DNA from 4 places in the Methylomonas stagni genome. Region 3 is predicted to be linked to each of the others. Evidence: riboswitches for the same ligand, from Rfam matches in the RefSeq annotation. Region 3 holds a riboswitch; each other region holds the start of a gene.

Region 1 (7,343 bases), 1.4 Mb from region 3:
GGCTTACCCCGGCGCAGCGTTCCGCTAATGGTATTGGCTCCGCGCTTAGCGGCCAAAGCGACCGTCCCCTGAACGACCCTTCTCAATGGAATGCGGCTAATCAGGCCTATACCGGGGTTGGCAGCTTTACCAACGTCAATTATTCATCCGCTGCTAGTTCGGCGACGGTAGATGTGGACGATGTGACGTCTTATGGTTGGTACAACGGTACGACGGCGCTGCTCGGCGATAGTCACAAAGTCGACTTTTTTAACTTCCGCCTGGATCAGGAATCGAAGGTGACGATTTCCTGGACTGTCGATGATGGTACCGGTAACTACATCGATTCGGCCTTTACCTTATATAACGGTGTACTGAACTACCAAGCGCACGACGATGCCAATGAGAAGTTGAATCCGAAGACCGGTTTGGCAAATAGCACCAAGGTTCAGGACGCTCTCGACTCGGCGAATGCGCCGGTCGATGCTCAGGGTATCGCTTCTTCATTTCGCGATACCAGTTTCGCGACGATGGGGGCTACCAACTATGTCGGTCAATTCAATGCCTTGGCGAACTGGGGGCAAGCTAATGTCTCGGGCGACTGGGGTAATATCGAGTTTCGACAAGCCGTGAACGACAATAACCCGGCTGGCGGTGCCGGTACTTCCGCCAGCGAGACTATAGAGACTCTGACCTTAATTCTGGGTGCCGGCAATTACACAATTGGGGCTTCCGGCGCGGTGAATCCAGCCGATTTTAGTCTGTCAAATCTGCATGGTCATTTGGAGTTCTCGGCTGTTGCTACCGCAGCCGCCGTGCCGGTGCCGGGTGCTGTTTGGTTGTTCGGTACTGTCTTGGCTGGATTCGTGGGTTTGAATCGCCGCAAAGTATTATTTGCCTAAATTTCCGACTCGGAAAGCTCGATATGTAACCGATGAATAAAAGACACAAGGATGTGTTATCGGTTGTGAACGGCCCGAAAGGGCCGTTTTTTTTGCCTATGAAAGCTGTTCTTGAGCGGGAGCTTGTCGAGGAAGGAAAGTTGTGCGATTTGCCGATATTATTATTGTAAATAACATAGTTTAATTATTTTACCTGTGTCTTCCCCAGGCTCTATGCGGGAAAAATGCATGGCATACGACTTGCATCCGTACAGGCTAGCTTAGCCGACGAAGTATAGAAAAGATTTTTGGATTGGCTATTGTGTTGTCGGACGATTGATGAAAGTTGGTTTTCATCGGCACGGACGTTGGATCTTTTTACTTGGGGGATTTATGTTGAATATGAATAGGTTTAATTGGGCGGCGCTAGCTGTCGTGTCGCTGTGCGGTTTGTCCGGACAGGCGCAGGCGCATGTCGATTACGCGGATTTAAGCGATCCGATTTCGTCGCCGGGTGGCATCAATGGTGGAACGTTTACCAATTTCGGTTGGCATAACGGTACCGAGGCGGTGTTGGGCGATAGTCATTCGTTGGCCGGCGGGACATTTTTTAAATTTCATCTGGACCAATCTTCGTTAGTGACCATCACTTTTAGCGATATCAGTGGAACAGATGCGTTGAATCCGGCATTCAGTTTGTATTCGGGGCTTTTCGCGGCTGAAGCGCACGACGATACGACGGTAGACCCGTTGAACCCTAAAGTATTGGTTTCCACACCAACGCCGCATGTCGTCAAGTTGGCTTCGCCGGTGGATAACGGGGTGTTGTCGCCGTTTCGCGATACCGAGCACGTCGAATATCGCGGCCAGTTCGATGCGCTGGATTCCTGGAGCATGGCCAATAACAGCGGCGAATGGGCGGTGATTCAATATCTGACTCACGTGGGTCCTGCGGGAGGCAATTCGGTGTCGCTGGTGAATTATCTGTTGGGCGCCGGCGATTATACGATCGCGGCCGGCGGCGGAACGGTTTATGACGCTGCAACCGCGCTGGAGGGTTTGGACGGCCAGATTTCCTTAAGCGTGACGGCGGTGCCTTTGCCGGCGGCAGTATGGTTGTTCGCTCCGGTCTTGGCGGGTTTGACGGCAACGGCAAGGAAACGCAATAGCGCCAAAGGTTGACTTTCGTTTTGGGAAATGAGGAGAAAACAGGACGTTTTGCCAGGGATGGTTCGCCACATTCGCCGCGAGGCGAAGCCGGAAAGCCACGGGTCCTCTTAGGGGGAAGGGACGGCCGGGTTGCAATCGATGTAAGGGACGGATTTGGGGTTCACTGCGAATTCAAGGTCTGTCAGAGGGATAATAATTATTACGGTAAAAATAACTATGAAAAAAATGACTTTAAAAGCTTCGGTTTTAACGTTAGTTGGCGGTATGGCATTAATGTCCGGTCAAGCGATGGCGCACGTGGGTTACGGTTCCGCTTTGTACTGGGGCGCGGGCACTTACGATCCGTTGACAGGTAACACCCAAGGCGCGACAAGTACCTATGGCGCTGCGGCAAACTTTACACCCACCGTATCCAGCAACGGCGGTTATCTGGCCGGTTTGAACCCGGATTCCTTGGGTAATACTCACGACATCCGCTTCCGTTATTTCATTCTGGAAAAAGACGCGAATGTTAGCTTCACCATTACCGGTACAACCAATGCCAATGGTGCAAGCACCTTGAACCCAGGCTTCTCGTTGTACAACGGCGTGGTTCCAGCTTCCTCGCACGACGGCGTGGGCGATGTCGCTTCAACCGCGGCTGATCCCGATACCGCCGCCTATTTGGCGGGAGCGCCTGATTTTGCTTCTTGGTCGCCGTTCGCGGGTGTCAATGACGTTCGCGGTGGCGCGGCGGCCGGCACAGCCGCTAACCCTACCGGTTTGTGGGGCGTGTTCGATACCAACGGCAGTATTACCACAGGCAACAATGGCACTGCCGGCGCGACCGATACCCATGGCCCGAACTATTTGGGTAATTTAGATACTGCTAAGATCGCAACGATTACCTATACCGGCAAATCGGGTGCGGACGCCGCGGCGGGTTCCAGCTTCACCAACTCATCAGGCGGAACTACTGGCGTTTTAGCGGCCGACGGTACGGTGGATAACAGCGTGTCTTGGAATGGCTTTTTGCACGCCGGCGTCTATACCCTGGCAATCGGCGGCGCCAATGTCGCGGATTACACCCAGTTGTTCAACGACATCGTCAACGGCGGCGCCACCGCCGGTAGCCAGTACGCGGCAGCCTACACAGCCGACCGTTTGGCCCGCGGTTTGACTATCAGCAACTTCAGCGTAACCACCGTTCCGGTTCCTGGTGCGGTTTGGTTGTTCGGTAGCGCATTGATGGGTTTCCTGGGCATGAAACGCCGCGCGCGTAGCGCTTAATTCAAGGAAGGTTATCGGCTTGCTTCGATAACGCATTGGCGGGATGCCAACCATTCGCGAGCGCTCGCCCCAGGGATTGGGGCAAGCGCTCGTTTTTGTTTTGATGCCATCGGGCCGGTTTGTGACGCTTAAGGATGCCGCTTTAAATGATATTCGATGGCCGAGGCGTTTTTCTTTAGTCGCCGGCATACTGTCGATTCGATGCCGGCAACGGACGATTTGGTTTTTCGCGCTTATAATGCCCGGCCCGATTACCGATCGAGTACTTGTTAGGACGTTCGCGGCGATCAATAGGTTTTTACTTCTTACTCAAAGTTTGGTCAGTCATGTCTGAAAACGGTTTAACCGATTCTAAAGCGCGGAGCGGCGCATTGAGCACCGCCGCGTTGTTTGCCCTGGTGACGCTTAGCGGCGGCGCGGTGATGATATTGGAACTGCTGGGTACGCGCATTATCGCGCCGTTTTATGGGGTCAGTTTATACGTTTGGACCGCACTGATTTCGGTGACGATGATCGCGTTGGCGATCGGGTATTACCTGGGCGGCTATTTGTCCGATCATTATCCGGCCTTGCGGCTGGCGCATATTTTGGCGCTGGCTTCGGTAACAACGGCGCTGATTCCGTTTCTCGGCGGTCCGGTAATGACGTGGACTAATCCGCTGGGAATACGCGGCGGCGCGTTTGTCAGTGCGTTGTTATTGTTTACGCTGCCGCTGACTTCGTTGGCGATGGTCGGGCCTTACGTTATCAAAATGGCCACTCGCGACTTGCGGGGTGTAGGCCGGGCAGTCGGTTCGGTGTATGCGGTCAGCACCGTCGGCAGCGTGATCGGCACTCTGTTGCTGGCTTTCTATTTATTGCCGGAATTCGGTACCCGCGCGATCGTGTTCAGCTTGAGTCTGGCGTTATTAGTGGTGGTGATCGGTTTACTGGTTTTCGACAGGCCGGCGCCGTCAACGGGTGGGGCGACGTTTTCGGTGGTATTGGTGGCCGCGCTGACTTGTACGTTGGCGGCGAACGGCTATGCCAAGACCGTCAAATCGGTCGGCGGATTTAAAGTGTTGCACGAACAGGAAAGCATCTACGGCTGGGTTAGAGTCGTCGACGACGAGCGCAAGGGCTTTCGCTTGCTGTTGTCCGATTCTTCGGTGCTGAGTGCGGTCGAAAAAGCCCAAGGTCGCAGTTTGCTGGGGTATCAGGTGATATTGGGTTTGGTGCCGCCGTTGTTCAGACCCGAGGCCAATCAAGCCTTGCTGATCGGTTTGGGCGGCGGCCATGTTGCTCGCGATTTAAAAGCTAAGGGGCTGACGACGGATACGATAGAAATCGATCCGGTAGTCGCGGATGCCGCGAAGCAGTATTTCAATTTTCAGCCGACCGGCGAATTTTTGGTGGGCGATGCGCGTTACGAAGTCAAAAAGCTCAATAAGCGCTACGACTTCATCATCCACGACTGTTTTACCGGCGGTTCAGAGCCGACACATATGCTGACGGTAGAGATGTTGAGCGGCTTGAGAGCGATGTTGAACGAGCAGGGTATTCTGGCGCTGAACTACGTCGGCTTCACGCAAGGCGAAGGCGCGAACGCGGTGACCTCGGTTTATAAAACGTTGGCCAGTCTGTTCCCGAATATTCGCGTTTTCACCACCGAAAAAGGCGAATTCACCGATTTTATTTTTCTGGCCTCTCGTGGGGGCATCGAATTCGATCGCAATAAGCCGGAACTCGCTCGGCCGATTCAATGGTTGTCGGAGCACGAATATGCGATGACCGATGCCGACAGTATTCTGATTACCGACGATTATAATCCGATGGAAAGCATGCAGGTCAGGAAGGCCGAGAGCTACCGGAAAATTTTCATGGAACGAATCGCACCCGAATTATTGTTGCTTTAATACCGAATAACCGTTTGATCTCGCCGAATCGTCCGCAGGAATGACGCTTCGATAGCATAAAGTAAGCTTGGCCGTGGTGACTATGAATCGATTTTTGACTGGTAAAGTTTGGTTTCGCTTAATCTGGCTCGCTGTGTTTTTGATGGTGGGGCCCGTGAAGAACTGTTGGGCCGTTCTGTCCGCCAGTGCGGGTTCGAATCAGACCGTGCTCTACAACGCGACCGTCACGCTGAGCGGCAGCGCATCGGATGTGACCAAGGCCGTCAAGCGCTGGCAATGGCGGCAGATCAGCGGCAAGAAAGTCAAGTTGCGTAACGCCAATCGCGCGTCCGCTAGTTTCGTTAGTCCGTCGGTTACCGGGACGCTGAAATTCATGTTGACCGTCACCGACAAAGCCAAGCCCAAGGCGTACGCGGTCGTCAGCGTCACGGTCGTGCCGAATGCGCCGGGTTTGACCCTGGTTTCGCAAAATTTTAACGCCAATCAGGCGATAGCCGCCGGTCAGACCCAGGTGTTGACTTGGAGCGTGCGCAACGACAGCGGCTACACCTTGTGCGCGAGGGAAGGCGGCATCAGTTCTTGTAAAATTGCGTTGGTCGCTGGGAATGGCACCGGTGGTCTGACCTATACAACAATTCAGCCGGAGAGTACCGATGATTGGGCGAACGGCGTTACCAAGGACTTTTCGGTGAGCGCGATAGCCCCGGCGACGATACCGGCCGGTAGCTATCAACAGGCTTGGACCTTCAGTTACGACAGCGGCCAGAGTTTACCGATCACCGGCAACGACAGCGGATTGTCAGCGCAACTTTCGGTGGCGCCCATCGTCAGCGTTTCGTTGCTGAGCGCGTATTACGGTAGCGACGCGTCAGACACTTACCATGCCGGCGATTCGATCACTCAAGGCACGTCTAAGGTGCTGAATTGGGTTGTGAAAAATAATAGCAACACCTCGCTCGACAGCGTCGTGCTCGCGGCGGGTGCCGCGACCGGCAACTTGCAGGTCGCGGCGATCTCGCCGGCGTCGGTCGCCAGTTGGGCGAGCGGCGAAAGTAAGACCTTTTCGGTGACGGTGACCGCTCCCGCCGACGATTTAGGCGGAAGTCATGCGTTAAACTGGAATTTGAGTTACGGCGGCGGTACAGCGTTGACGTTGGATAATAGTCAGCAAATCGGTTTCAGTTTGCAAACGCCAAATCCGAATATCCATTTGGTGTTGGTGCGTCGTTATTTCGAAAACAACGCCGCAGTGGTCGATGGTAGCCAGATCGCTCAGGGGGGCGGGCGTACCGTGAAATGGGATATCCGCAACGACAGCAGCGTCGTGTTGAACAATGTAAGCTTGTCGCCAGGTTCAGCGACCGGCAATTTGACGATAGGCGCCATTTCGCCCACGGTGGCCAATACTTGGGGGATAGGCGAAACCAAAACCTTCTCGGTCGCCGTTTCCGCCGGTGTCGGCGTGTTGTCGGGCCGTCACGGCAAGGCATGGAGTCTGGCTCTTGATGGCAATCCGCTAAATTTGGACGGCAATCAGACCGTGGGCTTTAGTCTGACGACCGCGCCGTTGTCTTGCGAGGTCAGCGCCAGCCCAAGCCTGGTCGGTTTGACCAAATTGAATACGAACGGCGTGGCGGCGATTGCCAGTAGCGCCAGTTGGTCTTGCGTCAAGGATAACAGCAGCGGCCTGATTTGGGAGGTAAAAAGCGATGATGGTGGATTACGCGACAAGGATAACGTGTACACCTGGAGCGAAGCCCAGGCCTATGTGCAATCGGTGAACGCCCAAGGTTTGTGCGGTGGCTTCGATTGGCGCTTGCCGACCGCCGAGGAATTGCTCAGCCTAGTCGGCGCCCGAACCGACGATGCATCGGCGCGGGTCACGCGCCTGATCGACTACGATTTTTATCCGAATAGCCAAACGGCGGATTATTGGTCCAATTCCGATTCGTCCGACGGCAACGCGTGGGGGGTGTCGTTCGAGGACGGCGGTTATGTCTTGAACGCCAAAACGTCCGCACATTACGTTCGCTTGGTTCGCGACGCAAATTAAACGTTAACTTTCGCTAAGGCTTGTTGGGCATTGTTGTAATTTATGAATAAGAGCTATTGTTCGTCCGTGTTGATTTTTGTGTTGGGCATCGCGCTG
Region 2 (7,343 bases), 620 kb from region 3:
GGCCGCTATGGCGATGGCGCAAGGGTCGGGCAAGACCATCTTCTTGGTTCATGGACCGGTACAACCGGTTTTCCTCGGCTATGACTTCCCGCTCGTGTTCGAAAGGGTAAAGATTTTGCGCCATGCCGCCGCCGGCGATGAAATGGCCGCTATCCAACAGCATCAGTTTGGCGTGCAGCAGTTCGTGCAGCAGCGCGTCGGCCGGCGATACGCCGCAGGCCGGGTTGGCGTCGCAGCCCGGTTCGGCCAGTAATTGCGCGCCTAGTCGGGTATCGAAATAAATCGTCACGCTATCGACCCGGTATTGGTTGCCCCAGGCTTGCGCCTGCCAGGTGTTCTTGCGGTATTTCAGCAGCACTTTTTGTTGGTCCAGATCCCTGATTAGTGCCGCGACCGCCGGATAATGGGCGTAGTATGCCGCGATGCTCTCGAAATCGGCGGCGACGTTGGCCGGTTCGCCAAGTTCGGGGCGATAGGCGGTTTTCAGAAAATCCAGTATCGCGGCTGCCGCGTCGGCCGGCGCCGGTTGCGGATTCGCGACCTGTTGATAGGCGTTGGCGATGTCGGCGGCGCTCGGCGGTTGGGTTCTTCGCAACTTGATCAACGTATGGTTGGCTTCGTCTCGGCTGGCGATCGCCTGCATCGCGCCGGCCGGCGGCGCCACCAACTGCGCGGCGGGGCTTGGCGGAGGCGCGAGCAAGTCGTCGGCGCAGACCGCCCGCGACCACCCCAGCAAGCCGATGCAAAACGTCAATACCAAGCCGACCTCGCGGCGGCGGTTGCCGTGAGCCGGTGGAAAGTCCAACGAACGCCGGTCTTCTTTCAGGTATACGCCGTGCGCCTCGGCGATCGCCAGCAGTTCGCGATAAGCGTCCGCCGCCGAGACGCTCAAGTCGGCTCGACAAACCAGGGCGGCCTTGCCGTCGATGACGCAGGGATGCAGAAAATTGTGCGTCGGCCAGCGCTGGTACCAGTCGTTGAGTGCTTGGGCTAGGCGCTCGGGGTCGCGCGGCGGCCGGACGGCGGTTTGGTAGGCTTGTTGCAGCGTGCGGGTTTCGCTCATCGTGACCGTGGCATTGCTCGAATATTCAAGGGACAGCGCATTATAAAAATTTCCATAGACTCGCCACAAAATAAATGACCGTGAACGACGGCGCGGATTTGCCGTCGTTTGGCGGAGTCGTGCTTAAGGATTGCAAGTATCCGATTCGAGCCACTGCTCAGTGCCGACTTGCCAAACCCGAAAAAATATTTAGACTATACAATAATTATTGAATAGTTAAATCGATGGATAAGGAATCAGCCGCTAAATTGTTCGAATCTCTGGCTTCCGGTGTGCGTTTGGACGTGTTCCGGTTGTTGGTTAAACACGCGCCGCAAGGTTTGGTTGCCGGCGAAATCGCCGCAGAACTGGGTTTGCCGCCGACCAATCTATCGTTTCATTTAAAAGCCCTGACCCATGCCGGGCTGGTTGACGCCACCCAGGAAGGCCGCTTTCAACGCTATCGGGCTGATTTGAACCTGATCCGCGAGTTGATCGGGTATCTGACCGAGGAGTGTTGCGCCGGCAGCCCGACCGCCTGCTTCGGACCGGAGCAAATGGCGTGCGGCGACGGCGAGTCTTGAATCAAACCCATAACATGGTCATCCGTATGAACGTTTTATTTCTATGCACCGGCAACTCCTGCCGCTCGCTGATGGGCGAAGCGATCTTCAATCAATTGGCGCCCGAGGGCTGGCACGCGATCAGCGCCGGCAGCCGGCCGATCGGCCGGTTGAACGACGGTGCGGTGGCGATACTCGAAGAAAAAGGGATATCCACGGCCGGTTATTTCAGCAAATCCTGGAACGATTTGCCGGTGACCCCGGATATCGTGATCAGCGTCTGCGCCAATGCCGCCAACGAAACTTGTCCTGCTTATCTCGGCCCGGCCTTGCGTAGCCATTGGGGCGTGGACGATCCGGCGCATGCCGAGGGCAGCCCGGAGGAAATCAAAGCGGCTTTCGAAACCGTGTACGGCATTGTGCGTTACCGAATCGAGCGGTTTCTGGACTTGCCGTTGAATGAATTGAAAAACGATCCCGAGCGCTTCAAGGCCGAACTGGATCGCATCGGCGCCTTGTTACCTTAATCCCTCTCGCGGAGAAAACAGCCTTATGAAACGTTTCCATATTCACCTTGCCGTCGACGATCTGCAACGGAACATCGAATTTTACAGCGCGCTGTTCCAAGCCGAACCCAGCGTCGTCCACGACGACTACGCCAAATGGATGCTGGACGATCCGCGCATCAACTTCGCGATCTCCAACCGGGGCCGAGCAGCGGGCGTGGATCATCTCGGCATTCAAGTCGAATCGGAGCAGGCCTTGACCGAAATTCAGCAGGTGCTGCAACAAGCGGCGTTGCCCGTCATCGAGCAAAAACAGGCCGCCTGCTGCTACACCGAGTCGGACAAATACTGGACGGTCGATCCGCAAGGCGTCCCCTGGGAAGCTTTTCATTCGTTGAAAAGCATTCCGATATTCGGTAAAGACGCCGATTTGCCGACCGATAGCGCTGCGAGTTGCTGCGGTCCTTCGTCGAATTGCAGCCCTATCTGATCGAACAGTTCGAGGTTTTCCACGATGAATTTGCCAATCTGCCCGCAGCCGCGCTTGTCGTTTTTGGACCGCTTCCTAACCTTGTGGATATTTCTCGCGATGTTGCTGGGTGTGGGCATCGGCTTTGCGTTTCCGGAACAGGTGAATCGCCTGAACACCCAGGCTTCGGTCGGCACCACCAACGTCCCGATTGCGATCGGTTTGATTCTGATGATGTATCCGCCGCTGGCGAAAGTGCGTTACGAGGAACTCGGCGACGTGTTTCGTAACGGCCGGGTGTTGGCGCTGTCGCTGGTGCAAAACTGGCTGATCGGTCCGCTGTTGATGTTCGGCTTGGCGATCGGATTTTTAGCCGACTATCCGGAATACATGACCGGCTTGATCCTGATTGGCCTGGCCCGTTGCATTGCGATGGTGATCGTCTGGAACGAACTGGCGCGCGGCGATAACGACTACTGCGCCGGGCTAGTGGCCTTTAACAGTGTGTTTCAAGTGCTGTTTTTCGGGGTTTATGCCTGGTTGTTCGTCACCGTGTTGCCGCCGCTGTTCGGTTCGCCGGGCAGTTTGGTGGCGGTGACGATCGCCGATATTGCCCAAAGCGTGTTTATTTATCTGGGGATTCCGTTTATCGGCGGCTTCGCGACGCGTTGGCTGTTGGTCAGAGCCAATGGCAAGGACTGGTACCAGCAGCGCTTCGTACCCAAAATCAGCCCGCTGACGCTGATCGCGTTACTGTTTACGATCGTGACGATGTTCTCGTTGAAGGGCGAATTGATCGTGCAATTGCCGCTGGACGTGTTGCGTATCGCGTTACCGCTGCTGATTTATTTCGTCGCGATGTTTCTGGTCAGTTTCGCGATGGGCAAACTGATCGGCGCCGACTACGGCCAAACCACGACATTGGCCTTTACCGCCGCCAGCAACAACTTCGAATTGGCGATCGCGGTGGCGGTGGCGGTGTTCGGCATCGACAGCGGCGCAGCTTTCGCGGCGGTGATTGGGCCGCTGATCGAAGTGCCGGTCATGGTCGGCTTGGTGAACGTCGCGTTCGCGATTCAAAAGCGCTGGTTTGTTGGGCGCTAGTCCCGGCAGGCTTCGGCGTTCTCGCCAGCACCGGCTTTTTCGAACGATCGATCCCCCTGGAACCTCGGTTTCGGTCAATTTCTCGCAATTCGGCGTCAGCCGCCGCATGCCCTCTACATCCGGCCCTATTTCTCACTGGTGTTTCTCGGGCTGAGCTCGTCTAAGCCCGGACCGGCGTGCCCTTCGACAGGGCGAACGATATTACAAGAGCCGGGTTAATAGGTCCCGCTCCGGCGGGGAAGCACAAACACGCCATTCCCAATGCCACGGGCATCCTGACTTTGCAAGCTATAGTTTTCCCGTTTGGGAAACTCCGGTAGGCGGCGTTTTAGCGGCGACCGAGTGTTTAGCCGCGAATCGCCGATAACTGCGGTTAGCGCGTTTGCAACGCCGGGCAAAGTCAGTCCATCAGTGCTTGGTCCCCGCGACAGCGTCTAACGATTAGCACAGTTGCCCTCTCGCCGATATTCGTTTCCGGCCAATGTTAAGTCCTCCAATCGTTGGGCGGGCGGCCGATGCCGCACGCCAAATTCGACAGTCCATGTCGGATGCGCCCAATTTAGCCTGTTAGGTACGCGGTCCGTGGCGGCAACGATTCGCCCTTGAAAAACAACGTGCTGCGGCATTCGGCGATGTTTCGGCGTATCACGCATGTAATACATTTCACGATTCTTTAACAGAGCTGTAACGGAAACTTATTGATTTGTTTGGAATAATTCGCCGCAACTGAGATGGCAGGGAGCCGCGGATCTTGGTTGATGCGGAATTACAGGGAACAGGGAAGACCAGCGAAGGGAGCGGCAAGAGGAAGAAGGTAGGGAGTAGGTTGCAATACGGACACATGGTAGCGGGGATAGCGACACCACTCGAGGTGTTAGAAGTTTAGTGAGCAGGTAAGCGTGTAAAAGCCAAACTCGCCGCGAGGCGGGGACGGAAAGTTTCAGGTCTTGGCTTGGGTCGGTCGCCGGGGATGGCGGCGGGCGGTAGGAAGCCGACAAGCCAAGACGGCTGGGCTGTCACCTTATGTATTTTTTAAATCTTAAACATAAGGAAACCATTATGAAATCTTTAAACAAAGCCTTGTTGGCGGCGGCGATGTTTGCTGCCACCGGCGCGGCGAATGCGTCTATCAACAACACTAGCGCGGCTACGGTCGAAGCGTATTTGTCGGTATACGACAAAAGCCAAACCTTGACGTTCACGCTGGATTTGGGCGTGTTGATGAGCGATCTGATCGCCAACGTCGCCAACGACAGTTATACGCTGAGCTACAACCTGGCCGACAACGATATGTGGAACACTTTTGCCAGCGGTATGGACGCTTCGCAAACCAAGTTCGCGGTTGCCGTCGGTTACGGTTCCAAGCAGATGATTACCGGTATGGTCGAGATCCCCAAATTCACGAATTTGACTGTGTCGGCAAACACCGGAACGGCAATTAAAAATCACGCGAATGAAATTAACGGTGGACAAGTTGCGGATAACCCCGGTGCTACCGCAGCCGACTATGCGGCCAATCTGAGTTCGTTGGTGTACGACTCCGATACCCCGAAAACCGGGCAGCACAACCAATTCAACACCATCTTCACCGCAGTCAGCTTGGCTCAAGCCAATATAGCCTACGGCACCTCCGGCGATTTCTGGTACTACAACGGCATTCAGCCTCACACTCTGGCCGCCGGTAAATGGACCCTGGCCGGCGATCTGCTGACCTACGCTCCGGTCCAAGCCAATGTGCCGCTGCCGGCCGCGGTTTGGATGTTCGGCGCCGGCCTGATGGGCATGTTGCGCGCGACCCGCCGTAAATACGCCGCCGCGTAAGCGGTATTCGGAGCGGCGTTGGCGCCGCTCCGGTTTTCACGATTGATAACTCGAGGAACTACCCATGAAAAACTTAGTATTAGGCACCGCGATCAGTGCCTTGCTGGCCGCATCAGGTGTGCAAGCCGCCACCATCAATGATCCGATTCCGGTCGACGGCAATAACCTGCCGATCATCGACGCCAGCCAAACCAACGTGTTGTATCTGTCCGGCGCCTCCGCGGCGGTCAACTTTATCGAAAAGCTGATCACCGATTCATCGGTACCGGCCGCCGATAAAGTCTGCGACACCACTAAAAAAGTTTGGAAATACAAAGACAGCCTGACCGGTTCCGACCAAAACGCTTATTTGTGCACCCGCGCTACTACCAACAGCAATGTACCGACCAACAAGCCTTACATCTTGGTCTACAAACGCAGCGCCGGCGGTTCCGCGTTCGGCGTTAGCCCTATCATCGCCGAAGCCAACGGCGATACCGCCAATGCTACGATCGAGTTTTTGAAAATCAGCTCGGCTTGCACCTCCAACACCTTGCCGGTCGCCGGTTCGACGCTGGGCTTGATCACCTGCCCTTACGACTTGGCCGATGCTAGCAAATACAGCACCCACATCTCCGACTTCGGCATTTCCGACGTCGATCCGGGGCAATTTACCGGAAACAACGCCCCAACCGGCTATCTGAATGTGACTTCCGACGATGTCGCTAAATTGACCGTGAAAAGCGCTTCGGCGGTGACCTTCGGCGTGCCGGTCACCAAAAAACTGTATTTTGCATTGCAAGCCGCTCAAATCGCCAACGGTTCCTTGGCGGGCTGCGCGGTCGGTGCCGAAACCGAGGCCTGCATGCCTAGCCTGAGTTCGGCGCAAATCGCATCGATTCATGCCGGCAGCTGGGCGGACTGGAATCAATTGAAAGTGACCGGTTCCACCGGTTTGTACGATTGGGTCCAAGCTAATGCCGCAGCTTATTTGCCGGGTTCTTCGTTGTTGCACACCTGCCGCCGCGAAAACGGTTCCGGTACCCAGGCCCAATCCAACATTAAATTCCTGCACGATCCTTGCACCGAAGCGGCAGTCGCTACTTCACCGGCCGCAGACGCAGTGTCCTTGGGTTTCAGTGAAGGCGACGGCTATCCGATGATCCACGAGAACAACACCTCGGGTTCGGTCGGCAACTGCTTGGACGAGCTGAACGACGGCAGCAACGCCGCCAACGGTTTCAATAACACCTACGGTGTGCGCTGGGCGGTCGGTATCCAGTCTCTGGAGAAAAAGACCGCCGTATCCAGCAACTTCCGTTTTGTTAAAGTCGATGGCGTGGCGCCGACCCTGGCTAACGTGGTCAACGGCAAATACAAGGACTGGGCGGAAAACACTTTCCAATATTGGACCGACCACTTTTCCGACGCCAACCTGAAAAAACTGACCAACGCGATCATTACTTCAGCCGGCGCGCCGGAAGTGATGGCGGCGCTGAATGCCGGTTTCACCCACACCTTTACCGCTACTCCAGGTGCATTCTTGGCCGTACCGACCAGCTTTGCTCCCGAAGCCAACGGTGCGTTTAACGCCAGCCGTCCGGTCAATCCATACAGTCATGCGACAGCAGCCGCATCGACTAATGCCTGCCGCGCACCAACCATTTACAACAACGGCGATGCCAAACTGTAATGGTTGATTAGGGGCAATCCCGAACCAGGTCAGGGACGACCGCCTTAAAAAGTGACCGGGGCAGTCGCGGCAACGCGGCTGACCCGGCCGCTTTTTCGGTTTTAACGCGATTGCCATTTTCGGGGCGACGCGGTCGATTCGTAGCAGGCCGGTTGCCGGTGCGAAT
Region 3 (7,343 bases):
GCCGACGGCCTCACGTCGCCGCGCTGAACCGCACCGACTTGACGAGCCTCTCGATGCCTACGCGCGGCCGTTAATTTCCGGCCTCCTTTGTTTGACTATCGTCCGAATCGGCGGACTCGAGCGGATCGTCTTCCCGCAAGTCGCCCACTTCGACCGCATAACGCCGATGCGATAGGAAGGCGTTCTTGAAAAAGTCGTACCGGTCGATTGCCGCTTCACTGGCGATTTTTTCGATCGCTAAGTGATCGGCGCGTTTGTCGACCGCGCTTAAGGCACCGGAACCCACCGACGCGGCCACCGGCAGGCCGAGATAGGTGACCGGATTCAGCGCCGCGTCGCCGACCGCGCTACCCAAGCCTCGAACCGAACTCGGCCCCAGCACCGGCAACACCAAATACGGTCCGGTTTCGACACCCCAAATCGCCAGCGTCTTGTCAAAACTTTCCTCATGCTTGGGAAAATCCAGCATCGTGGCGACATCCACAAATCCCGCCAGCCCCACCGTGGAATTGATCAGCAATCTGGCGCCGTCCAGGCCGGATTGCGAAAAACTCCCTTGTAAGGCCTCGTTAGCGATCACGCCAATATCGTCCACGTTGCTAAAGAAATTGCTGATGCCGCGGTTAGCGAAATCCGGCGTCACCGACCGGTACGCCTCCGCCGCCGGTTTCATCAAGTAATCGTCCAGTCCGTCGTTGAACGACTGGACTTTTCGATTGTAGTTTTCGTAAGGATCTCTCGGATCCGTCGCTGGCGTGGCGGCGCAGGCGCTCAACAAGGCGAACGTGCCGTTCAAGATCAGTGTTCTAGCAAACTCAACTCGCATATTCATATAAGCCTGTGTAATAGTTGGTAAAAACCCCGCTTAAGAGCTACAACCGTTTACCAGCGATTTTGAATAATAACTAAACTAAACGGTATAGTTAAGATTAGGCTTGACCCCGCGCGCTTGTCAAACAAAAATATACCGATTGGTCTAGTTAAGGAGTCGAACTTGAGAAAGAAAAGCCCGGCGCGTCGCCAAGCGATTTTGGATGCGGCAAAAACCACCTTCGAGAAATTGGGATTCGAACGGGCCACGATGGCGGACATTGCCGCTCTGGCGGGCGTATCGAAAGCAACTTTGTATAGCTACTTCAGTGCCAAAAACGAATTATTCGTGGAATTGATAGAAGCGTCCGCAGATCAACATTTGGATCAGATGCACTCGATCTACGTCGGCGAACAAACCAATTTCGATCCCGACGAAATTCGCTCGACCCTCGCCCTGCTTCAACCGTCGGAAGATGTGGCCTTCACCTTAAAGCGGCTTGGCGAGCGAATATTGAGCGTGTTTTTCACGCCGCAACGGCTAGCGTTAAAACGCATGATTGTTGCCGAATCCGGCAAGGGCCAAATCGGTCGTCTGTATTACGAACGCGGGCCGGGATTAGGCATGAAATATTTAGAGCAGTATTTTGGCGAAGTCATCGCGGCGGGTCGACTGCGCCCGGCCGATCCGAAGCTGGTGGCCGCGCATTTTCACGGTTTGCTGGAGTCGGAGATCTTCGAACCCTGGTTGCTGAATATCCTTCACGAACTGACGCCGGATTTGATCGAAGGCGTGGTCGAGCGCGCCGTCGACGTTTTCATGAGAGCGTACGGCCCGGAGCGCGACCAAAATAACTAAGCATAGGGTCTTGGCAATTGGCACGGCCGCTTGTTGGTGGGTGTATCACGCGGGCGCTAAACATTCTTACGCTCCCAACCATAAATTCGCCTAGAGGCACTATCCGTCGGGCCGTCCGGCATTACCCGAGTCGTCTGGTTGTAGACCATTTTGGCGATATACGTCCTTTTGGATATAAACGCCTTGGCAATGGCGGCACGATCTTGCGTCGGGCGCCGTGGAAAGCCTCTCCGCTAACACCGCGCGAGACCCTTAAAATTTGGGTTAAGTTGGTTTGATTTGACAGGGTTGTGACATTTAGTTGAAGCAGGGGCCCATCAAATCAGAAATCTTCGAAAAGGTTTAAACGGAGGATAGCGCTAAAAAACAACCCCTGGCCCAAATCCTGCTCAGGGGGAAGCATGGACGTGCTCTCGCAACGTTTACGCCGTCACGACAACCACAGGCGATGTATGAATTTCAAGAACGATTGGAATAATTCTAATCTTGAATACCGCAAGCCTCATCGTGCGGCAATCTAGCGCTAAATCCACGCCGTATTCCATGAACGACTTAGGCGCTGATGCTGTTTTTGCGGCGGTTGATACCGAACAAACTCAACAAAGCGGTGCCAAACAACCATGCCGCGGCTGGCAGAGGTACCGCCGCGACCGGCGCGATGCTCAGATGACCTATAGTCGTGCTGAGTTTTGCTCCGGTAGCACCCAAAAAGCCCGAGTAGGAAAAGCCACCCGCTTGATGGGCCGGATCCGGCAAGAACTGCAGGTCTCCGTCAAGCATGCCGGTCGTCGCCAGATTATCGACGACGTTTACCAGTTGGAATAAGGTGTTATCCGGAAAGCCGGGTGAGTGGTCCACCAGGTTCCATGTACCGCCGATTTTTTGCAAAGTCCAATCCTCGGACGACAGATAGGTTGACAGCGAAGGGGTGGTAAACCGAAAGGCACCGCTAAGGCCGATAACCCCGACCGACGAATCGCTGGTATCCATCGTCGTCGCCTGAATGGTGCCGGCGGTACCGAAACCACCGATGACGATCGTCGTCGTATTGGTGTTAATCGGTGCCTCGAAAGCACCGGTAAAGCCGCTAATCGCGGTTCCGCCGGCGAGAGAGCCGGTTATCATCGTGTTATTAAAGGACGAATCGAAAAAAGTCGTCGGAGCCCATCCTGAAGCGAGAAACGCCGAGTTCCAAACACCGTTTAGCGAGATGGTCGCTGTTCCTGAGACTAGGGCCGCGCTAGCGGTTTGCGGGGCCAGAGTCGCGGCGGCCAACATCATAGCCAATCCCGCGAGTTTAGTTTTGCGTATTGCGTTAATTTCCAAATTCATTTAATTACCTTGTTTCAAAAAAGAAGGGTTGAATGGATAAACTTCTCAACTGTGTGTGCGTCACTTGCTTTAACCCTCTTCAAGGCAAAAGCAGTCTTTCCCGGCATCCCTACCCGTGACACAGCAACCCGGCTATCTTGCCTACAAGACCCGTGGCTTTCCGGCCCTGCCTCGCGACAGGTTTGGCTAGCGCTCAAAATAGAGCACTTACTGGAAAGCAATATAAAGACCAAAGAACAATCACTATAAATTTCATATACTTATTAAAAACCCAACACCCCTGTTAATTCATTCGACCGTCCGCTCTACGGGATTTGACACAGTTCTAATTAATTGTTGCGGCATATGCCATAGTCCACGCTGATTATCGATAAGCCTCAACAACTTAGAAGCCTCCGATAAGTCCGATGAAAGTATTAGTCAGACTGCAGGATCCTGACATTAAGAAGAACCCGATCCAATTTCAAAAAGGCTTCGATTTGATGGATGTTCTGAAGCTGTAAACTACCGATGCCCAGTACGCCGAAACCCTATTTCAGGCACGATGACCGCCGGTTTTCAATACCCAAGTTATGGTGGTTATCGTTTTAACGTGGTCAAGACCCGCAAACTTTGTCAATGTACGGCCTGTCATCACCCAGCGCCACTGACCAACGGGGACGCTGTTTGAAGGTACCAAACGGCCTCTGACAGTGTGGCTTCTGGCGATCCAAGTCCAAAGATTCGCCGCGCCATCTAGCCGAGTGTTGGCATCGATTCAACCACCTATTCGATCTGCAAAGACTATGATGATCAGGTTTTTCATCGCGGAGGCCAATACTCCGCCATGCCAGTCAGGGCGTTTGTTCAAATTGACCGAGGCTTATGAGTAATCAGAACGATATATATAGGACAATTACCATTGGCTCCTTGAACCGTACTGGTCATGGCCCGCTTCAAACCGACGGCGTTAAAAACAGAATTCACCTCGTATTCCTCGTTGGCCTTGGTGGGACATGCCTGGACATCATCAACATCGAAGCGGTGGTCGATGGGCGGATAAGCGCGACGAACGCGACGCGATCAAAGCACTCGCCTTCCCCCGATCTGCGGTTGCCGATTAGCGGCCAAATAGCTAGAACATGCGACGGCGAAAGGAAATACCGGGGTTTTTGAGGAAAATTCGACAGTAGACCGCGCAAAATAATGAGCTCATGGCCCGGACGACCGATAAAAAGCGCTTATGCGCAATCGGTGGCGTTTAGACGACTGGGAGCACGAATTCCGGTTAAATTTTTACTAGACGCTTATAAACATATTCAATTTCCTTGAGCTCTCGTATACCTATAAACAGAATATGTCGGCAAAAGTCATTTCATTTTTTTGCATACTGCTTTTTTGCACCGCTATTTCGGCAGAAGAGCTTGTAACCATCGGGATGTTATCCCCTCGGCCCATCCCACAGGAACAGGCGAGATGGAATAACTTGGCCGAATATTTGACAAAATCGCTTCCACGTTATCATTTTGAGGTAAAAGTACTCGATTATCCGGGACTTGTACGGGCGATAGAAGAAAACCGTTTTGAGTTTGTGTTGACCAACCCTTCGCATTATGTATTGCTTTCGCATAAATTTAACTTAACTCAGCCGCTGGCAACTTTAATTAATCGCGAAGCTAGTTACAGTTTAAGTAGTTTTGGCGGCATCATATTCACGACTCAGGATCATACGGATATTAACTCTTTAGCCGACATTAAAAACCGCAAAATAGCAGCCGTTTTTGAAGATTCGCTGGGGGGTTACCAGGCGCAGCTATACTTGTTTAAGGCGGAGGGCTTAGATTTACCTAATCTGAAAGATATCGTTTTTACCGGCATGCCGCAGGATAAAGTCGTTGAAGAAGTGCTCGCCGGCAGAGCGGAGGTTGGGTTTATCCGCTCCGGTATTTTGGAGCATATGGCCGAGGAGAATAAAGTCGATCTCAATCGCGTTAAAATCATTCATGCCATGAATTCTCCCGGCTACCCTTATCGACATTCGACGATATTGTACCCGGAGTGGCCGCTAGTGTCCGTCAGCAATATCGACCCACAGTTAAAACGCGATTTGGTGAGCACGCTGCTTTCCATGAACAACAACCGGGAGTTAATCGATAAGCTAACTATTGGCGGCTTTGATCTGCCTGCCAATTATTCCCCGGTGTACGAACTTTTACATGCAATACACGCCCCTCCGTACGATCGCATCGATCGAATCACCCTGCTGGATTTTTTGAAGCAATATTCTTGGCAAATTATTGTATTCGGCGTCATTGTACTGGCATTGCTGGTAACGACTGTTAGAATAAAAATACTGAACATTAAGTTAAAAAATGAGAAAGTTTCGACTTTTCACCTTTTGCAAATCGTTAAATCCAACGAAGAGCAACTGCGTTCCATTGGTAACAACTTACCCAATGGCTATATTTTTCAATATACAATCTCCACGGATGGCGAGCATGAATTTAAATTTATCAGCGCCGGCGTTGAAAAGGCGCATGGACTAAAAGCGGAACAAGTTCTGAAGCATTCCGCATTGCTATTAACTCAATTAGACCCCCAATATAAGGTTTTGCTTGAGGAAGCGGAAGCAGACAGCGCCAGGAGATTAAGCGATTTCTCAATCGAACTGCCGTTTTTGCATGCTAATGGAACAAACCGTTGGTTTCAGATAAATTCCCGACCCAGATTGGTCAATGATCTAACGGTGTGGGATGGCGTGGCGATAGACATCACCGAGCGTAAGCTGGCCGACGAAGCTTTGAGTCTTTCGTCGGAGCGCTTGCAACTGGCCACACGCGTCGCCAAGATCGGCATATGGGACTGGGATATCGTCAAGAACGAGTTGGTGTGGGATGACTCGATGTACCAACTCTACGGTATTCAACGAGGCGGCTTCAGTGGCGATTACGACGCTTGGATACGGACCATTCATCCGGAGGACAAGGCGTATATAGACGGAGAAATTCAGGCCGCCCTGCGGGGCGAGCGCGAGTACTCGCCTGAATTCCGCATCATTCATCCGGATGGCTCCTGCCGCTATATCAAGGCGGACTCGCAGACGATACAGAATAGCGAAGGCAAGCCTCTGCGCATGATTGGCACCAACATGGACATCACCGAGCGTAAGCGGATCCAGGAAGCGATGCAACGCAGTCAGTCGGCGCTGGAAGAAGCGCAACGTATTGGCCACATTGGTAGCTGGGATGTGGATATGATCAACGATGTGTTGATTTGGAGCGACGAAATATTCCGTATTTGGGAGATCGACAAGACGCAATTTGAAGCGACGTTTGCCGCATTCTTAGCGACGGTGCACCCCGAAGACCGAGACAAGGTGACATTAGCCTATAACCAGGCGATCATCGATAAGAGCTTGTATCAGGTCGAGCACAGACTGCTATTCCCGGATGGCCGCGTGAAACACATCCATGAACGCGGCGAGCCTTATTTCGACGAGGATGGGCGACCGGTGCGTTTTATCGGCACCTCATTGGATATTACCGAGCGCAAACTGGCCGAGGCAGAGTTGTTGAGCTACAAGGACCGGTTGGAGGATACCGTGCGGCAACGGACCTCGGAACTGTTGTTAGCACGAGATGCTGCCGAAGCCGCTAACAAGGCCAAAAGCATATTCCTGGCCAATATGAGCCATGAACTACGTACACCGATGAATGCCATACTCGGATTCTCCAATATCATGCGCCGCGATCCGCATCTGACCGAACACCAACGCGAAAACCTCGATATCGTCAACCGTAGCGGCGAGCATCTCTTGACCCTGATCAACGACGTACTGGAAGTCGCCAAGATCGAAGCCGGACGGCTGCAACTGGAAACCACCGCCTTCGATTTAGGCGGGCTAGTGCGGGAAGTCACTGAAATGATGCAACTCCGCGCTCGGGAAAAAGGCTTGTCGCTGACCCTGGATCAGTCATCCGAGTTCCCGCGCTATATCAAGGCCGATGAAGCCCGCATTCGTCAAATCATCATTAATTTGATCAATAACGCCGTGAAATTCACCGAGCAGGGCGGCGTGACGCTACGTTTGGGCGTCAAGAACAACGCCCGCCAGCACATATTGATCGAAGTCGAGGACACCGGACCCGGCATCGCGCCTGAAGATCATCAGCGCCTATTCGAACCTTTCGTACAGCTGACGGAAGGTGGCGGACAACGCGGTACCGGCTTGGGGCTGACCATCACCCGCCAGTTTGTGCGGATGATGGGCGGTAGCATCGCCGTCGAGAGCACCCCGGGTAAGGGATCGCTGTTCCGGGTGGATTTGCCACTGGAACTGGCAAGCCCTGCCGATATTCACGGA
Region 4 (7,343 bases), 1.1 Mb from region 3:
TACGTGCTGGATAGCGAACTCAAACCGGTGCCGATCGGCGTGCCCGGCGAACTGCACATCGCCGGCGCCGGCGTTGCCCGCGGCTATCTCAACCAACCGGAACTGACCGCCGAGAAATTTATCGCCAACCCGTTCGGCGCCGGCAAGCTGTATAAAACCGGCGATTTGGTGCGCTGGCTGGACGACGGCAACCTGGCCTTCATCGGCCGCCGCGACCATCAGGTCAAGATTCGCGGGTTTCGGGTGGAGTTGGGCGAAATCGAGACCGCCCTGGCCAGGCATCCGGCGGTCAAGTTGGCGGCGGTGGTGGTCGGCGAACACTCTAATAACAAACAACTGCTGGCTTTTTATACCCACGACGGCAACCCGCCCGAGCAGGAGGTGCTGAAAGCGTTTTTGCGTGAAAGCTTGCCGGAATACATGGTGCCACTCGCGCTGTTTGCCGTCGAGGTGTTGCCGATGACGGCCGGCGGGAAAATCGACCGGAACGCCTTGGCGCGGCAAGCGAGCGGCGTACAGATCGGCAATGCCGATTTTAGTCCGCCGAGCGGCCAACTGGAGCAACAACTGGCCGACATTTGGCGGGCGCTGTTGAACATCGAGCGGCTTGGCGTGCACGACAATTTCTTCGAATTGGGCGGCCACTCCTTGCTGACCGTGCAACTGATCAGCCGGATTAACGCCATTCTCCCCGACAGCTCGCTGAATCTTGCCGATATTTTCAAATATCCGACGATAAAAGCGTTGACCGACTACTTAGAAAGCTCGATGGATAAACCAACGAATTCAGTATATTTGCTTAATCTGCGCTCGGGGATTCCGACGTTTATCGTGCCGGGCATGCCCGGCTTGAGCGACGGCTATGTTGAACTGGCGGAATGCCTGAAGCGGGAAGGGCCGGTTTACGGCTTGCAAATGAAAGGCTATGCGGGCGATCAGCCGGCGGCCACGGTCGAGGAAATGGCGGCGCACAATATCGAGCAGATCGGGCGCGTCTGGCCGCAAGGGCGAATCAATTTATACGCGCACAGTTACGGCGGCACCGTCGTCTACGAAATGCTGCGCCAGTTGCAAGATTCGGCCTACGAAATCGGCGAAGTGGTGTTGATCGATAGCGGTTTGTTGTTGAGGCAAAGCCGCGTGGACAAAGCCTCGGTCAAGGCCTTTTGCAACTTCATGCTGACTAGCGCCGGCATTTCGCCCGAGCCTTATCGCGCCGCCATCGCCGACGTTTTAAAAACCAAGCCCTACTCGGAATGGAAAGACTGCTTTGCGTTGCTGTTGGCGGATATCGTTCCTAATCTGGATGCCGGGGATTTTCGGAAAATCTGGCAGGTGACCGAGGCGTCGATTACCGCTAATTACCGTTACACCGCCAAGTTGCCGTACCGAGTGACGCTGGTGATCGCCGACGGCAGTAAAGGTTGGTTGGCGGCCAACGAGTGGGACGATTACTACCAAGCCGTCCATGTCATCAAGGCCAAGGGCGAGCATTTCACGGTGGTCAAGCAGCCTTTTTGCGCGGCTTGGTTGCGAGAACTGAGTCCGGAGCCGGCTGCTCAGCCGTCAACGCTAGCCGCGCCGCCGCTTGCCGAGCCTGGCGCGACCGCTAGCCTGCTGAGCGTTAGGGGGCTGGAGAAGCATTACGGAAAAGTCACGGCGGTCGCCGGCGTCAGCTTTGAATTGCAAGCCGGGACGTGTTTCGGCTTGCTGGGTCCGAACGGCGCCGGCAAGACCTCCACGCTGGAAATGATGGAGGGCATACTCAAGCCCAGCAAAGGCGAGATCTTGTTTCGCGGCGAGCCTATCGACCGGCGTTATAGCCAACATATCGGCATTCAGTTTCAGCATACGGCCTTGCCGGACACCCTGACGGTCAAGGAATCCCTGCAACTGTTTCAAAAGCTGTATCCGCGCGGTTTGCCGCTGGAAGAGATTATCGAAGCCTGTGCCTTGCAAGACTATATCAATCGCGATTCCCGCAAATTGTCCGGCGGTCAGCGGCAACGCTTGTTGCTGGGCATCGCCTTGATCAACGATCCCGACATTTTGTTTCTGGACGAACCGACCACCGGCCTGGACCCGCAATCGCGCCACAACTTTTGGAGCTTGATTCGGGAGATTAAAACGCGCGGCAAGACCATTGTGCTGACCACGCATTACATGGAGGAAGCGGAGCAGCTTTGCGACGAAATCGCCATCATGGATCAAGGCCGGATTATCGTCCAGGACACGCCACAGAATCTATTGCGGGAGCATTTCGACGGCGTACTGATCCGTTTACCGAGTGCCAGCGGCCTGGCGGACATTCCGGGTTTGCCGTTCGCGGTGACTGCCGGCGCCGAAACGGTCGAGTTCGTCACCGCCAATGTGGAAGCGGCGATCGCCCAATTGACGCGCTTGCATGTCTCGCTGGAAGGCTTGACGGTCGCCACGCCGAATCTGGAAAACCTGTTTCTTAAATTAACCGGCCACTCCTTGAGAAGTTGAGATGAAGCATTTTTTGGCATTGCTAAAAGCCCGCAATATCGAATTGATCCGCGACAAAGCCACCTGGATCTGGAATTTCGTGTTTCCGGTGATTTTGATCGTCGGCATAGCGGCGATATTCGACGATCAGGACAGCGCGCTGTTTAAAGTGGGCGTGACCGGCGAGGCTAATTCGCAGATTACCGCGTTTAAGACCACCCAATATCTGCAATTCATCGACTACCCGGAACTGGATAAGGCGTTAGCCAAACTGCAGCATCATCAACTGGATATGGTGGTGCAAGGGGGGCGGAAAACGGCTATTGGATAAACGACAGTTCCGGGCAGGGCTATCTGCTGGAAAAAGTCCTGCTGGCTGGCGATCGAGCCGCCACCTGGAAAAAGCAAGTGGTTTCCGGGCGGCGGGTACGCTACCTCGATTGGGTTTTGCCCGGCATTTTAGCCATCAACATCATGCACGGCAGTTTGTTCGGAGTCGGATTTACGATCGTCAGGTATCGCAAAAGCGGCGTGCTTAAACGCTTGAAAGCCTCGCCGGTCAACGCTTTTGAGTTCCTGTCGGCGCAAGTCGTCAGCCGGCTGGGGCTGTTGATGCTGGCGGTCGTGCTGCAATTTGTCGCGATGAACGTCTTGTTCGACTTTTTAGTGCAGGGGGCTTATGCCTTGTTGGCGCTGATAGCGGTACTCGGTTCGGTAACTTTGATCAGTCTAGGTTTGTTGATGGCGAGCCGGACCGGTAGCGAGGAGTTGGCCTTGGGCATCCTGAACCTGCTGACCTTGCCGATGATACTGCTGTCCGGGGTTTGGTTTTCGCTGGAAGGCGCACCGGCGCTGTTGCAGAACCTGACGCTGATTTTCCCGCTAACCCACATGCTGCAAGCGGCTCGCGCGGTCATGATCGACGGCGCCGGTTTGGCCGAGATAGCACCGGCGTTGATGAGCCTGGCCGCGATGACGCTGTTGTTTCTAACGACCGCCGCGCTGCGGTTTAAATGGGTGGAAGATTGAGGAGCGGTCAATCCATGGAGGTCCGTGCGACTCACCGGGAGCTGGCGCATTCCGCCCGTTGATTCGACGTGGCTTAGGTTTCGAGATACGTGGAGTTGTCACAAATACCGGCGAATCGTTTGAATAGGTGATTTCACGCAGTTGCTGAGGCAAATCACGTGGTTTGGGTTTGTTTGGCCGTCGGTAAAAATGTTAGTCGTTGTAAAACAATGGCTTTTTAATTGGCCTGGTCTTTGCTGTTAGATCAGCAACTCGGGAAATGACGATAGGTTTATGTCGGCGGGTTTGCGTTTCGCGACGCTCTCTCTAAGCCAGTATCGTTGGGTTTCGAGCCTTGGCGGCTGCCGAATGACGGCATCTTGCGCCGTTCGGAAAAGCCGCCGGAAATCTAGGAAAACCTCGCTCAAGGATTCGGGCGATGCCGCACGGAAGCGGCAATTTCGCCACATCCGCCGCGAGGCGGAGCCGGAAAGCCACGGGTCTTGGAATAAGACGGCCGGGTTGCCTTCGAACTTTGGGCTCTGCAATGGGATGTGACGCGCTTCCATCCGTATCGGGGCCTGGATTTTGCCCATTAAATCAATCTTAGATCGTTTTGTAAGGAAAACAATGAACCTATTAAACAAACACAGTTTGAAAGCGGCCTATGCCGGCGTTCTGGCAATCAGCGTATTCGGCGGCGGTCTGTTAACGGCAGGCGATGCCAACGCGGCCCTCGTTAGCGGCGTCGCGAATATGACCATCGACAATTCCGCATTTACCTCGGCTGTTGGCGGTTCCGAAGGTTGGTATATCGCCAATTTTTGGGACGAGAGTTATAACGCAACGCCGATCGATCTGGACACGACCGGCGGTGTTGCTCTCAGTCAGACCGAGACCTTCAGCGTTTCGTTGCCGGTGAACGCCAATGGCACCACCATCAGCTACGGCGCGAGAAAGCAGGAGGCCACGACGATGGATGCCAGCAACACGGCGGCAGGCCAAATCGGCTTGAGCGGTGCATTTCGGATGGAACCCGCCGGTGGCGGCTCCTACCTGAACCCTGGTGATTTTTACCTGAAAAAAGCCAGTGGGACGTGGAATATCTTTACCTACAGCGCCGGTTTTAGTAGCCCCGCGCAAGATCCAGCCTTGTTCCGCTTGGTGAATGCCACCGAGTCGGTCAACGGTAATGGCGAATTATCGCTAAGCGGCGATTTGTATCTTTCCACTTTGGGTTACTCCTGGAATTTGCTGTTTAACGGCAGCACATCGGTCAAAGTGGGTACCTTCAATCTGGCGCCCGCCGCAGTGCCGCTGCCGGCCGGCGTGTGGTTGTTCGGGAGCGGATTGGTCGGCCTGTTAGGCGCCTCCAGAGGTAAATCGGGCTTATCCGCCTAAGCCTTACCAGACCGCTCATCCTTCCGTCGCAAAAGGCTGCGGGGCGCTTTGCTTTCCGTTAACGGTCGGGGGTAGAGCCCGAACTTGGCCGGTAAGCGACTTATTAGAAACCCAATTTTTTTCAAGGAATACGCATGAAATTTCTATACCTGATCGTGCTGTCGTTAACCCTTGCCGCGACATCCGCGCACGGCGCTACCGTATCCGGCGGTTCGCTGATTATCAATATCGATCGAGACGCTTTCGAGAACGGTATCGATCTAGATAGGACCGCTGCGCCATCCATATACGTCGAGGAATACTACGACGCTTCGCTGGCCTCAAAAACCTTTGAAGAGTTGCGCGATTACAATACGCCCGTCGATCTGACCGATTACGCGGCGAACGAAATTCCGGCCACCGGATTGAAATTTACCGTCAATGGTGCCCATGTGGCCGACAACCCGTCGGGTCGGCACAATAGCGCCACTGCCTTCACGTTCGACCCCAACGACATTACCGGCACCGCGTCGGGCTCTATCGGCCTGGCCGGCGGCCTGCGCTATCGAGTGGATGTCGCGCCCCCCACTAACCGGGTATTAATGGGCGACATGACGCTGACCTATAATCCCGCGGAAGCGCTAAAAACGCCGGAAAGTTCGGATTGGGTCATTTACAACACCCTCGGCTTTAAAGCGGTGGCTTTCGAGTTGTTTAACGTGGTTTCCGAGATCAACGGAAACGTGCTGTCTTTGAGCGGCGAGTTGGGTTACGGTTGGGGATTCGATCATCTTGGGGCCGGTCCGGCCCGCAATGCTAATGCGCGCATCGGTACCTTCAGCTTTCAAACCTCCGTGGTCCCGCTGCCGGCCGCCGTCTGGATGTTTATGACCGGCTTAATCGGCATGGGCGTGAGCGGTTTTCGCAACCGATCCGCTTGATCGGGATATCAGTTAACAGGAGGTTTCGATGACATGCCATCGCCTTGAAACATCAAAATACTTGACCGCGGTTTCGACGGTTTTCGCGCTGGTCGCCGGCGGATTCGTTACGCAGGCCGATGCCGCGTTGTTAAACGCGAATTCCGGAGGCACCTTCACGATGAATCTGGACCGCGATGCTTTAGCGCTCTCCAACTTCGGCTCGTTGACCCAGCCGGGATACTTTCTGGCGCAATATTTCGACACCATCGAGTCCGACTACACGGTTCGCACCGATTCGTCGTTTTACTTCAATAATCCGACGCGTGTCGAAATTCCAGCCGTGAACTTGGTACACGACATCACCCCCGTCAGTGCCAGCAACCCCAGCGGTCAGCTTTCCGGCCGCAACGTCCAAGCCACGACGCCGGACTTCTCGATCGATTCGGACACCTTGGCGGGTACCGGCACGATGGGCATGACCGGCGTCGAGATGTTTCGAGGAAGCTTTTCCGGCACCTTGCTGAACGGCGATTACTCGCTGAAATACGACCCGGAGGCGCGGCAGACCATGTGGGATGCCTTTGGCGTTTCGGGCACGCCGGGCGGCTGGTATTTGCAGAATAACGTTTCGTTTAGCGCGGTGGCTTACGAATTGGCTAATTTGCGGTTGCAGTACAGCAGTGCCGGCGATTGGATGCTCAGCGGCGATTTATTACTGTCCCCCGAAAACGCGTTCTTTTTGAAAAATACCGTCTTGGCCGATTTGGGGGATTTTTGTTTAGGCGTGGGTGCCTATAGCGGTTGCGGCCAAGTGGCCGCCGTTCCATTGCCTTCGGCGGTTTGGTTCTTCGCTTCGGGGATTGCCGGTATCGGTATCAACGGCTATCGCCGATTCAGGAGGGCGTGATGGACGTTCGCCTAGGTCGCGCCGCGCCGTTGCCGCGAGGGATTTCCGCCCATTGCTTGGGCTTGAGCGTGTTAGCGGTCTGCGGCGCGATGCCGGAAAGCGCCGCTGCGCAATCGCTGTTTCCGTACGGACCGTATTCGAGCATTCAAATGAATGTGGACCCGACCGGCGATAACGTTGTCGGCGACGCGGCTCACGAGCCGACGATCGCTCTCGATCCGAATAACCCAGACCGGTTGGTCGCGGGCTGGAAGCAATTTACCAGTATCGCTTCGGGCAGCCGGGAAGGCGGTTGGGCTTATAGCGACGACGGCGGTAAGCACTGGCATTTTCAAGGCGTGGTGACGCCGGGCGAACAACGGACCAACATCATGGTGGATGTCGATTCGGCGGGCAATTTCTACTACCAGAGTCTGCATTACGACAGCACCGGCAACTTCGCGGCGGACGTGCAGGTCTTCAAGTCGCTGGATGGCGGCGTCAGCTGGCAAGCGCCGGTCTACGCCCACGGCGAAGGCGCGGATAAAGGCCGAATCGGCATAGACCGGAGCGGAACCGCCAGCGACGGCCATATTTATTTGCACTGGCGGGAAGGTTTGGACGACAAGCGTTTTACCCGCTCGGTTGACGGCGGCCTGAGCTACGAAGCGCCGGTC

Evidence for each region. A riboswitch is a leader RNA that binds a small molecule or an ion and turns the genes downstream of it on or off. The one in region 3 is predicted to bind cyclic di-GMP.
Region 1: it holds a riboswitch for cyclic di-GMP, as region 3 does, so the genes downstream of both, ACP4CD_RS00485 (hypothetical protein) here and ACP4CD_RS07295 (hypothetical protein) in region 3, are expected to answer to the same signal.
Region 2: it holds a riboswitch for cyclic di-GMP, as region 3 does, so the genes downstream of both, ACP4CD_RS09955 (VPLPA-CTERM sorting domain-containing protein) here and ACP4CD_RS07295 (hypothetical protein) in region 3, are expected to answer to the same signal.
Region 4: it holds a riboswitch for cyclic di-GMP, as region 3 does, so the genes downstream of both, ACP4CD_RS12240 (hypothetical protein) here and ACP4CD_RS07295 (hypothetical protein) in region 3, are expected to answer to the same signal.

Annotation. Positions count from the first base shown of each region.
Region 1 covers NZ_CP189557.1:101,207-108,549, forward strand. The annotation lists gene ACP4CD_RS00475 (PEP-CTERM sorting domain-containing protein) at 1-881, shown strand, start outside; gene ACP4CD_RS00480 (VPLPA-CTERM sorting domain-containing protein) at 1,263-2,042, shown strand; cyclic di-GMP riboswitch class I at 2,085-2,167, shown strand; gene ACP4CD_RS00485 (hypothetical protein) at 2,295-3,299, shown strand; gene ACP4CD_RS00490 (fused MFS/spermidine synthase) at 3,626-5,194, shown strand; gene ACP4CD_RS00495 (DUF1566 domain-containing protein) at 5,349-7,247, shown strand; gene ACP4CD_RS00500 (TlpA family protein disulfide reductase) at 7,290-7,343, shown strand, end outside.
Region 2 covers NZ_CP189557.1:2,158,702-2,166,044, reverse strand. The annotation lists gene ACP4CD_RS09980 (hypothetical protein) at 1-1,063, opposite strand, end outside; gene ACP4CD_RS09975 (ArsR/SmtB family transcription factor) at 1,288-1,626, shown strand; gene ACP4CD_RS09970 (arsenate reductase ArsC) at 1,653-2,132, shown strand; gene ACP4CD_RS09965 (ArsI/CadI family heavy metal resistance metalloenzyme) at 2,158-2,601, shown strand; gene arsB (ACR3 family arsenite efflux transporter) at 2,626-3,684, shown strand; cyclic di-GMP riboswitch class I at 4,582-4,705, shown strand; gene ACP4CD_RS09955 (VPLPA-CTERM sorting domain-containing protein) at 4,744-5,505, shown strand; gene ACP4CD_RS09950 (hypothetical protein) at 5,570-7,177, shown strand.
Region 3 covers NZ_CP189557.1:1,542,958-1,550,300, forward strand. The annotation lists gene ACP4CD_RS07285 (MlaA family lipoprotein) at 71-832, opposite strand; gene ACP4CD_RS07290 (TetR/AcrR family transcriptional regulator) at 995-1,669, shown strand; gene ACP4CD_RS07295 (hypothetical protein) at 2,222-2,794, opposite strand; cyclic di-GMP riboswitch class I at 3,121-3,198, opposite strand; gene ACP4CD_RS07300 (PAS domain-containing protein) at 4,338-7,343, shown strand, end outside.
Region 4 covers NZ_CP189557.1:2,644,552-2,651,894, reverse strand. The annotation lists gene ACP4CD_RS12255 (amino acid adenylation domain-containing protein) at 1-2,490, shown strand, start outside; gene ACP4CD_RS12250 (hypothetical protein) at 2,492-2,800, shown strand; gene ACP4CD_RS12245 (ABC transporter permease) at 2,878-3,498, shown strand; cyclic di-GMP riboswitch class I at 3,931-4,007, shown strand; gene ACP4CD_RS12240 (hypothetical protein) at 4,108-4,878, shown strand; gene ACP4CD_RS12235 (VPLPA-CTERM sorting domain-containing protein) at 5,013-5,798, shown strand; gene ACP4CD_RS12230 (hypothetical protein) at 5,827-6,687, shown strand; gene ACP4CD_RS12225 (hypothetical protein) at 6,687-7,343, shown strand, end outside.